DNA from 3 places in the Streptomyces sp. NPDC034111 genome. Region 2 is predicted to be linked to each of the others. Evidence: riboswitches for the same ligand, from Rfam matches in the RefSeq annotation. Region 2 holds a riboswitch; each other region holds the start of a gene.

Region 1 (3,266 bases), on a different contig from region 2:
GCCAAGGGCGAGACCGTCGCGGAGATCTCCGGACTCGTCCGCACCATGTACGAGCACGCCCGGCTGATCGAGGTCCCCGGGCCCAGCGTCGACATCGTCGGCACCGGCGGCGACGGCGCCAAGACCGTCAACATCTCCACGATGTCCTCGATCGTCGTCGCCGGCACCGGCGCCAAGGTCGTCAAGCACGGAAACCGCGCCGCGTCCTCCGCCAGCGGCGCCTCCGACGTCCTGGAGAAGCTCGGCGTCAACCTCGACCTCACCCCGCAGCGGGTCACCGAGGTCGCCCAGGAAGCGGGCATCACCTTCTGCTTCGCCGTGAAGTTCCACCCCGCGCTGCGGCACGTCGCCAACGCCCGCGGCCAGCTCGGCATCCGTACGACGTTCAATGTGCTGGGCCCGCTGACCAACCCCGCCAAGGTCCGTGCCCAGGCGACCGGCGTCGCGGACGCCCGGATGGCGCCGATCCTGGCCGGGGTGCTCGCCGAACGCGGCTCCTCGGCACTGGTCTTCCGCGGCGACGACGGCCTCGACGAGCTGACCACCACCGCGACCTCACGGGTGTGGATCGTGCGGGACGGCACGGTGCGCGAGGAGGCCTTCGACCCGCGCGACGTCGGCATCTCCCTCGTCCCGGTGGAGGCGCTGCGCGGCGCGGACGCCTCGTACAACGCCGATGTCGCCCGCCGTCTGCTGGAGGGCGAGACCGGCCCGGTGCGCGACGCGGTGCTGCTGAACTCCGCGGCGGCCCTGGTCGCCCTGGAGCCGTCCGACGCACCCCTGGCGGAGCAGATCCGGGCCGGTATCGACAAGGCCGCCGCCTCGCTCGACTCCGGCGCCGCCAAGCGGGCGCTGGAGCGCTGGGTGGCGGCCAGCAACGTTTGAGCGCCCGGTGACGCAGCGTGTGACGCAGGGCTCAGTCCGTCATATGGACTGAGCCCTTGCGCGTAAATGCTCTTGTGGCATGATGCTGCGCAGGTCACGAGTGACAGCGACACAGGCCCCGGCCCGCTGTCCGGCAACCCTCCTTCCGTGGCGGGGTGCCCCGGGTGATGACCAGGCCGCAGGCAGCGAGGTCTGCGGCAAGCGCGGATCCCTCGCCAGGGATCCTGGTCCCCGAGGGAGAACTTCCGTGAATCAGCGAATGCGATAGGGCCCAACGGCCCCTTTTCCGCACCCTTTTCCTTCACGCTGCGGCCCCACCGCCTCTCGGCCCCGGGCATTTCCGCGCCCCCTCATGCACCCGCGCCGCAGCGAATTCGCTTACCTCTTACGGGAGTTCGCCATGTCTGTTTCCGCCGTTGCCGCCGACCCCTCCGTCTGTGCCCCGCTGCCGGTTCTGGGCCGGGACGTCCTGGTCCCCCTGGTGACCGGCGGCGAGGTCGACTACGCCGCGCTGGACTACGCCGCCAGCGCACCGGCGCTCCAGCGGGTCTGGGACGACGTGGCCGCCTACGCCCCGTACTACGGCAGCGTGCACCGTGGCGCCGGATACCTCTCGCAGCTCTCCACCGACCTCTTCGAGAACAGCCGCCGCACGATCGCCGACTTCCTCGGCTGTCGCGCCGAGGACCAGGTCGTCTTCACCCGCTCCACGACCGACTCCCTCAACCTCCTGGCCGCCGTACTCCCGCAGAACACCCGGGTGTTCGTCTTCGAGACCGAGCACCACGCGTCCCTGCTGCCCTGGGAGCAGCGCGCCGACCTCGCGGTGACGTACCTGAACGCGCCGCGTACGCCTCAGCAGGCCGTGGACACCCTGGAGAAGGCGCTGGCCGGGCGCGAGCCTTACGGGCCGGCGCTGGTCTGTGTCACCGGTGCGTCCAATGTGACCGGTGAGCTCTGGCCCGTACAGGAGCTGGCCGCCGCGGCCCACGCCCACGGCGCCCGGATCGTCCTCGACGCCGCGCAGCTCGCCCCGCACCACCCCGTCGACCTGGCGGAACTGGACGTCGACTGGGTCGCTTTCTCCGGCCACAAGCTGTACGCACCGTTCGGCGCCGGGGTGCTGGCCGGCCGCGCGGACTGGCTGCAGAGCGCCGAGCCGTACCTGGCGGGCGGCGGCGCCAGCCGTAAGGTCTCCCGGCTCACCGACGGCGGGGTGGACGTCGAATGGCACACCACCGCCGCCCGGCACGAGGCCGGCTCGCCGAACGTCATCGGCGCCTACGCCATCGCCTCCGCCTGCCAGGCGCTCACCGAGGCCGGCTTCGACACCCTGGTCGCCCGCGAGCAGGAGCTGATCGCCCGGGTCCGCGAGGGCCTCGCCGAGGTCCCCGAGGTCCGCGTCCTCTCCCTCTTCGGCGACGAAGCGCCGCGCGTCGGCGTCCTCTCCTTCGTCGTCGAGGGCTGGAACAGTTCGCACTTCGCGGCCGCCCTCTCCGCCGAGTACGGCATCGGCGTCCGCGACGGCCTGTTCTGCGCGCACCCGCTCGTCCGCACCCTCCTGGGCAGCAACCCGCAGGACCCGGGGGAGTGCGGCGCCCCCGACGCGGCCCCCGGCGAACTCCCCCAGACTTCGTCCGGGGGGACCCCCACCCTGAACGCCATCCGGGTCTCCTTCGGCGCCGGCACCCCCGACGAGCACGTCGACCGCTTCCTCAGCGCCGTCAAGGAACTGGTCACCGACGGCGCCCGCTGGAACTACCGTACGGAGGACGGCCGTTGTGTCCCCTCCGTGTCTTCCTGACGGGAGACCCCGCTCCAGGCGTGACCCCGCACCCCCACCGGCCCTTTCCTTTCCCACAACGGGAGGGGACGGGTCGGAGGGGCCTGGTGTGTGGACGTAAAGCGAAGCAGTCCACACACCAGGCCCCGGAGGTCCGTCACCGCACCCGACAACCACCTGGCCCGCCGCAGGCGCAACGGCGAACAACCACCACGGCGGGACAGCCGAAAACGTGGGGGCTAGGCGTCCAGCCCAATGGCAAATGCCGCCTCAAGATCATGCTGCGAGTACGTCCGGAACGCGATATGCGTCTCCGTCGAGGCGACGCCGGGGATCTTGCTGATCCGGCCGGGGATGACGTCCGCGAGGTCGTCGTGCTTGGCGACCCGGACCATGGCGATCAGGTCGTGTGCGCCGGTGACCGAGTAGACCTCGCTGACGCCCTCCAGCGCGGCGATCTTCTCGGCGATCTCCGGGATCTGGTCCACGCTGGTCTTGATGAGCACGATCGACGTGATCACGGCTGGCTCTCTCCCTCGGTCGCCCGGTCGTTCGCCCTGGTGGCCCCCACACTATCCCTCCCGTACCGGAGCCACGC
Region 2 (3,266 bases):
GTGGGTTCGTCGAAGAGGATGACCCCCGGCCGCAGGGCGAGGGCACGGGCGATGGCAACCCTCTGCTGCTGGCCGCCGGACAGCTGGCGCGGATAGGCACCGACCTTGTCGGCCAGGCCCACCCGGCCGAGCAGTTCGCGGGCCAGCTCCTGGGCCTCGGGCTTGGTCAGCTTCCCGGTGGCCACGGGAGCGGCGGCCACATTGTCCAGCGCGGTCAGGTGCGGGAAGAGGTTGAAGTTCTGGAAGACGAAGCCGATCCGGCTGCGCTGGCCCAGGATGACCCGTTCGCTCAGCTCCTTGAGCCTCCCCCGGCCTTCGGCCGGGGGGACCCCCGCCTCACGGCGCTCGCCGTGCCGGCGTACGCCGATCAGCTCACCGTTCACGCTGACGTACCCGACCTCCGGCTTCTCCAGGTGGTTGATCACCCGCAGCAGGGTGGACTTGCCGGACCCGGACGGCCCGAGGATCACGGTGACCTCGCCCGGCCGCACGGTCAACTCGACGCCGTCCAGCACCCGGTGGGCGCCGTACCACTTGTGCACATCGTGGACCTCGACGGCAGCCGGGCGTATCTCGGTGGTGTCGGTCGGCTCGCTGATCTCGGTGGTGTCCGTGGTCATATCGCCGCCTCCCTCCGGGCTCGGGCCCGCAGATCACGCAGCCCCGTCCGCAGCTTCTGCAACGGCGTCGGCGGAAGGGTGCGCGTTGCGCCCCGGGAGAAGTACCGCTCGACATAGAACTGGACGACGGAGACCGCACTCGTGAGGATCAGGTACCAGACGGTGGCGACCAGCAACAGCGGGACGATGTCACCCGGGTAGGTGCTGCCCATGCTCTGCGCGGAACCGAACAGATCGAGCAGCGACACGTAGAAGACGAGCGAGGTGCTCTTGATCAGATTGATCAAGAGATTGACGTAGTTCGGGGTGATGGAGCGCAGGGCCTGCGGGAAGACGATCTTCGTGAACTGGTAGCTCTTCGGCAGACCGAGTGCCAATGCCGCCTCGTGCTGCCCCTGGTCGACCGCGAGGATGCCGCTCCGCACCACTTCGGACGCGTACGCCGCCTCGTTCAGGCTGAGTCCGACGACCGCGACGACGATGTCGGTGGCGAGCCGGGACTCGTCGAAGGTGAAGAAGGCGGGCCCGAACGGAACCCCGAGGCTCAGTGTCTTGTACAGCGCGCTGAAGTTGTAGAGGAACAGCAGCACCACGATCAGCGGAACCGAACGGAACAGCCATGTGTAGGTCCAGCTGACCGCCCACAGCACCGGGCTACGGGAGAGCCTGCCCAGGGCGACCAGGATGCCGCCGAGCAGACCGAGCACGGCGCTGTACGCCGTCACTTCGAGGGTGATGAGCAAACCGTCGAGGATCGTCGGGCGCAGGAACCAGTACTGGAACCGGTCCCACTGATAGAAGGGGTTGGTCACCAGTCCGTGGGCGATCTGGGCGACCAGCACCAGCACGATCGCCGTGGCGATCCACCGGCCTGGTCTGCGCAGCGGCAGCACCCGCTGTGCCGCCAGTGGCCGCGGTGCGGTGTCGTCGCCCGGCCGTTCGGCCTCGGCGAGGCATGCGGTACGAGGCTCGGAGGAGGGTTCGGGGGTCTCCTCGCCAGGAGGCGCTGAGGCGCGGGATACCACAGCGCCAGGGGATTCACTCATGGAGGGCTCCAGCGAATTCGGACACCCCGGACCACGGATGCGGCAACGGCACCGCAGAGCCGTCAGGACCCTGCGTGACGATGCGCACGGGACACGCGGAACGGGGGCTGGGCAGGAAGGCGCACACCGCGACAGCGGTGGCATCAGAGATTCAGAAAGCCGTCAGCCTCGGCAGTAGGCACGGCAGGTACAGGTGCCGGTACACAGTGCGCTGTTGACGCGGAGCAGATCGACAGACCGGTTCGCGCACAGCAGCAGGCAGCCGCGACGCCGCCATGCGGCCGTCCCGAAAGCTGCGTACATTCCGTCACCGTCACTGTTCCAGCCCCATGGGGGCCTCGCGCTTACCGAAAGGCATCCGGTCCGGTCGTCACCTGGGGCACCCCACCGCGGCGCGAGGGTTGCCGGTCAGCAAGCCAGGGCTTCTCGCTGACACTCATGACCGATCTGCGGCGTAAGTTAGGCAGATCCCGGACATGGTTGTCAAAGCCTGCCCGACCTCTGGGACGACAAACCGAGTCGGGACGAACCTGGTGGGATGCCGGCAAGGTCCGGGCGTGAACCGGAACCGCGGCCGATCGCGCCATCAGGTGAACCAGGCGTCCGATGTGGCGGATCTCCCCCAGATACGCGCATCTACGCAGGTCACAGCCCCGCCGTGGCCATACGGCATGGCGCAATACTCTGGCAACACACCTGGTCGGCAAACGCGGTTACGGTCCCTGCCATGCCTTCCGCCCAACGCCTCCGCCAACAGCACGGAGCCGACCCGACGAGCCCTACCGCGGCCGCCGCGCGGCGCCGGCGGCTGCGCGCGGACCAGGCACGGCAGCTCGCGGACCTGCTGCGGCACCAGGTGCTCGGCGGAGCCTTCCCGGACGGGGCGCTGCCGCACGAGGGGACCCTGTGCGCCGACTACCGGGCCAGCCGCAACACCGTCCGCCAGGCGCTGGATCTGCTGCGCGCCGAGGGGCTGGTGGAGCGGGTGCCGGGGGTGGGCACGATGGTGGCCGCCGAGAAGTACCCGCATGAGCTGAACCGCCTGCAGGGCCTGGCCGAGACGCTGCATGAACACGGGAGCGTCAGCAACGAGGTCCGGACCGTCGGGCCGGTCGTGGCCCCCGGCTGTGTGGCGGAGCGGCTGGGGGTGCCGGACGGCAGCGAGGTGCTGTACGTGGAGCGGCTGCGCAGGCTCGGCGGGCTGCCGCTGTCGCTGGACCTCACATACCTCCCCCTGGACATCGGCGCGCGGCTGCTCGGCGCCGATCTGGAGAACACCGACATCTTCCGGTTGCTGGAGGAGCTCACCGGACAGCCGCTCGGCACCGCCGAGATCACCCTGGAGGCGGTCAACGCCGACGCGCACTCGGCGGCCGTGCTCCAGGCACCGCGCGGCGCGGCGGTGCTGATGCTGGAGCGGCTGACGCATCTGGCCGACGGCCGCCCCGTCGACCTTGAGTTCATCCGCTTCCGCGGTGACCGCATCACCATGCGGGGGCTGCTGCACCGCTCGCTCTGATCCGCCCGACCCACCCGATTCAGCTCGTCCTCAAGGAGTACACCCCATGGCGCTGGTGCCGCAGCGGGCCGATGTGCCCGT
Region 3 (3,266 bases), on a different contig from region 2:
AAGCGGCGCAGCTTGCCGGCGTCGTCCAGCACACGGGCCGCGATGCCCTGGTGGTTCTTCTCCAGGTCGGCGATCACCTCGGAGAGGGTCGCACCCTCGGCGGTGACCTCGGCCTCGCCACCGGTGTACGTACGGAGGATGGTGGGGATGCGGACCTTGACGCTCATGGTTCTGCCTTCCGGACAGGGGTTACGGGTCTACGGGTTCGGGCGCTGCGGCTCAGCCGGCCAGGCCGGCCGCGCGGAACGCATCCAGGTTCGGCCGGATCGTGGCCGTGGGCCCGGTGGTCGGCGCAACGGCGTCCAGCGTCTTGAGACCGTCACCCGTATTGAGGACAACGGTGGTCAGGGACGGGTCGAGCAGACCCTCCTCGATCAGCTTCTTGGTCACGCCGACGGTCACCCCGCCCGCGGTCTCCGCGAAGATGCCCTCCGTCCGCGCCAGCAGCTTGATCGCGTCGACCACCTGCTCGTCGTTGACGTCCTCGACCGCACCGCCCGTACGGCGCGCGATGTCCAGCACATACGGGCCGTCGGCCGGGTTGCCGATCGCCAGCGACTTGGCGATGGTGTTCGGCTTCTGGGGGCGCACCACATCGTGCCCGGCCTTGAACGCCGTCGACACCGGCGAGCAGCCCTCCGCCTGGGCACCGAAGATCTTGTACGGCTTGTCCTCGACCAGGCCGAGGGCGATCAGCTCCTTGAGCCCCTTGTCGATCTTCGTCAGCTGCGAGCCGGACGCGATCGGGACGACGATCTGGTCCGGCAGCCGCCAGCCCAGCTGCTCACAGATCTCGTATGCCAGGGTCTTGGAGCCCTCGCCGTAGTAGGGGCGCAGATTGACGTTGACGAAGCCCCAGCCCTCGCCCAGCGGATCGCCGATGAGCTCCGAGCAGAAGCGGTTGACGTCGTCGTAGTTGCCCTCGATGCCGACCAGGTCACCGCCGTAGACCGCGGCCATGACGACCTTGCCGGCCTCCAGGTCGTGCGGGATGAAGACACAGGACTTGAAGCCGGCCCGGCGGGCCGCGGCGCCGACCGCACCGGCGAGGTTGCCGGTGGAGGAGCAGGACAGGGTCGTGAAACCGAAGGCACGGGCGGCCTCGACGGCGATCGCGACGACGCGGTCCTTGAAGGAGTGCGTCGGGTTGCCGGAGTCGTCCTTGACGTAGAGACCGCCGGTGACGCCCAGCTCGGCGGCGAGCCGGTCGGCCTTGACGAGCTTGGTGAAGCCGGGGTTGAGGTTCGGCTTGTCGGCCACGTCGGCGGGGACGGGCAGCAGCGGTGCGTAGCGCCAGATGTTGTCCGGACCGGCCTCGATCTGCTTCTTCAGGCGCTCGGGGTCGCCGCTCGGCAGGTCGTAGGCGACTTCGAGCGGCCCGAAACAGCTCGCGCAGGCGAAGATCGGACCCAGATCGAAGCGCTCACCACACTCCCGGCAGGACAGCGCGACGGCGGGGCCCAGGGCGACGGTGGGAGCGTTCGCGGCGGTTTCGGTGACTTCGGTGCTGTGCACAGCCATGGAGGCGAGGCCCTTTCTCCTCATCTTCCTCGCGGCGCATCTCGTCGCGAGACGGATTTGGCACCTTCCCTAGCCGGGAGCCTCGCGCGCTGTACGCGGAGACCGGCTGGAGGGTTGCCGGGGCTTCAACGGGCCGTATCCCTCTGCCCCTCTGGATGAGCGGTATGGCGCTGGGCCGAAACCCAGGCGTTTATGGCGCGGTGACCCCGACATGCGACGGTCATCCGCGTTGTTCAAGACTGTAACCGAAGGGGCTGACAGTTGAGATAGTCGTCCGCACCGCGAGATGGATCACAACCCGATGGAACACGTACCGTCCGCCGCCCGGGCGGCCACCGAGGAGTCGTAGACGTGCTGGAAGAGGTGGAGCGCTGGCTGAGCAGCCGCTCCTGGTCCGCCGCGGACCGCCCGCTGGAGCAGCTGCTGGAGGCGAAGCGCCAGACGGGCCGTACGGTCAGCGTCGTACTGCCCGCACTCGACGAGGAGGCCACGGTCGGCGCGATCGTCGCCACGATCCGCGCCGAGCTGATGACCGACGCCGCCCCCCTGGTCGACGAGCTGGTGGTGCTGGACTCCGGCTCCACCGACCGCACCGCCGAGGTCGCGGCGGCGGCCGGCGCCCGGGTCGTGCACCGCGACAGCATCCTGCCCCGGCTGCCCGCACTGCCCGGCAAGGGCGAGGTGCTGTGGCGCTCCCTTCTGGTCACCACCGGCGACATCATCTGCTTCGTCGATGCCGACCTGCGCGAATTCTCCGCCACCTTCGTCTCCGGGATCGTCGGCCCGCTGCTGACCGACCCCGGCATCCAGTTCGTCAAGGCGATGTACGACCGCCCGCTGGAGACGGGCGGCGCCCAGGGCGCCGCCGCCGGCCAGGGCGGCCGGGTCACCGAGCTGGTGGCCCGCCCCCTGCTCAACCTCCACTGGCCGCAGCTGGCCGGCTTCGTCCAGCCCCTGGGCGGCGAGTACGCCGCCCGGCGCACCCTCCTGGAGCGACTGCCCTTCCCCGTCGGCTACGGCGTCGAGCTCGGCCTGCTCGTCGACGCCCTGCACACCGTCGGCCTGGACGCCCTCGCCCAGGTGGACGTCGGCGTACGCAAACACCGCCACCAGGACGGCCAGGCCCTCGGCCGAATGGCCGCCGCCATCTACCGCACCGCCCAACTCCGCCTGACCCGCGGCCACTTGGTCCGTCCCCGGCTCACCCAGTTCGACCGCGGCGAAACCGGCTTCGTCCCCCGCACCACGGACGTCGACACCGAGGAACGCCCCCCGATGACCGAAATCCCCGAGTACACGGCCCGCCGCGCGGCCTGAGCCGCGCCGACTTCCCCTCCCAGGCGTCGCAGTCGTCCTCGGGCAGGGCCCAGGGCCCGTCTCCGTACGTTTGCACGGATCTGTTGCGGGTTAATGTCGCGTCATGGTCTCCGAGCGCAATGTGGTCCAGGCAGGTGCCCAGGTTCTTGTCGCGTCCAACCGCGGGCCGGTGTCGTACGCCCTGGGGGAGGGCGGGGCGCTGGTCGCCAAGCGGGGCGGTGGGGGGCTGGTGTCCGGGCTGTCGGCGATCGGGCCGGAGACCGACGCGGTGTGGGTGTGCGCCGCGCTGGGGGACGGCGACCGGGAGGCGGTGCGGCGGACCGGGGGTGCGCTGGACCCGGGTGACACCGGTGGGCAGCGCGTCCGGATGCTGGACATTCCGGCCCAGGTGCATGCCGAGGCCTACAACGGCATCGCGAACTCGGTGC

The links. A riboswitch is a leader RNA that binds a small molecule or an ion and turns the genes downstream of it on or off. The one in region 2 is predicted to bind S-adenosylmethionine.
Region 1: linked by a shared signal. The riboswitch ahead of ACZ55A_RS01685 (aminotransferase class V-fold PLP-dependent enzyme) and the one ahead of ACZ55A_RS33370 (amino acid ABC transporter permease) in region 2 are both predicted to bind S-adenosylmethionine.
Region 3: linked by a shared signal. The riboswitch ahead of thrC (threonine synthase) and the one ahead of ACZ55A_RS33370 (amino acid ABC transporter permease) in region 2 are both predicted to bind S-adenosylmethionine.

The regions. Positions count from the first base shown of each region.
Region 1 is NZ_JBVIST010000001.1:374,366-377,631, reverse strand. Features, by position in the region: gene trpD (anthranilate phosphoribosyltransferase) at 1-885, shown strand, start outside; SAM riboswitch class IV at 978-1,095, shown strand; gene ACZ55A_RS01685 (aminotransferase class V-fold PLP-dependent enzyme) at 1,286-2,689, shown strand; gene ACZ55A_RS01680 (Lrp/AsnC family transcriptional regulator) at 2,908-3,189, opposite strand; gene ACZ55A_RS01675 (rhomboid family intramembrane serine protease) at 3,186-3,266, opposite strand, start outside.
Region 2 is NZ_JBVIST010000023.1:110,878-114,143, forward strand. Features, by position in the region: gene ACZ55A_RS33365 (amino acid ABC transporter ATP-binding protein) at 1-620, opposite strand, end outside; gene ACZ55A_RS33370 (amino acid ABC transporter permease) at 617-1,666, opposite strand; SAM riboswitch class IV at 2,002-2,110, opposite strand; gene ACZ55A_RS33375 (GntR family transcriptional regulator) at 2,394-3,185, shown strand; gene ACZ55A_RS33380 (4Fe-4S dicluster domain-containing protein) at 3,232-3,266, shown strand, end outside.
Region 3 is NZ_JBVIST010000003.1:427,457-430,722, forward strand. Features, by position in the region: gene ACZ55A_RS11250 (MoaD/ThiS family protein) at 1-167, opposite strand, end outside; gene thrC (threonine synthase) at 220-1,521, opposite strand; SAM riboswitch class I at 1,539-1,683, opposite strand; gene ACZ55A_RS11260 (glucosyl-3-phosphoglycerate synthase) at 1,873-2,838, shown strand; gene ACZ55A_RS11265 (alpha,alpha-trehalose-phosphate synthase (UDP-forming)) at 2,942-3,266, shown strand, end outside.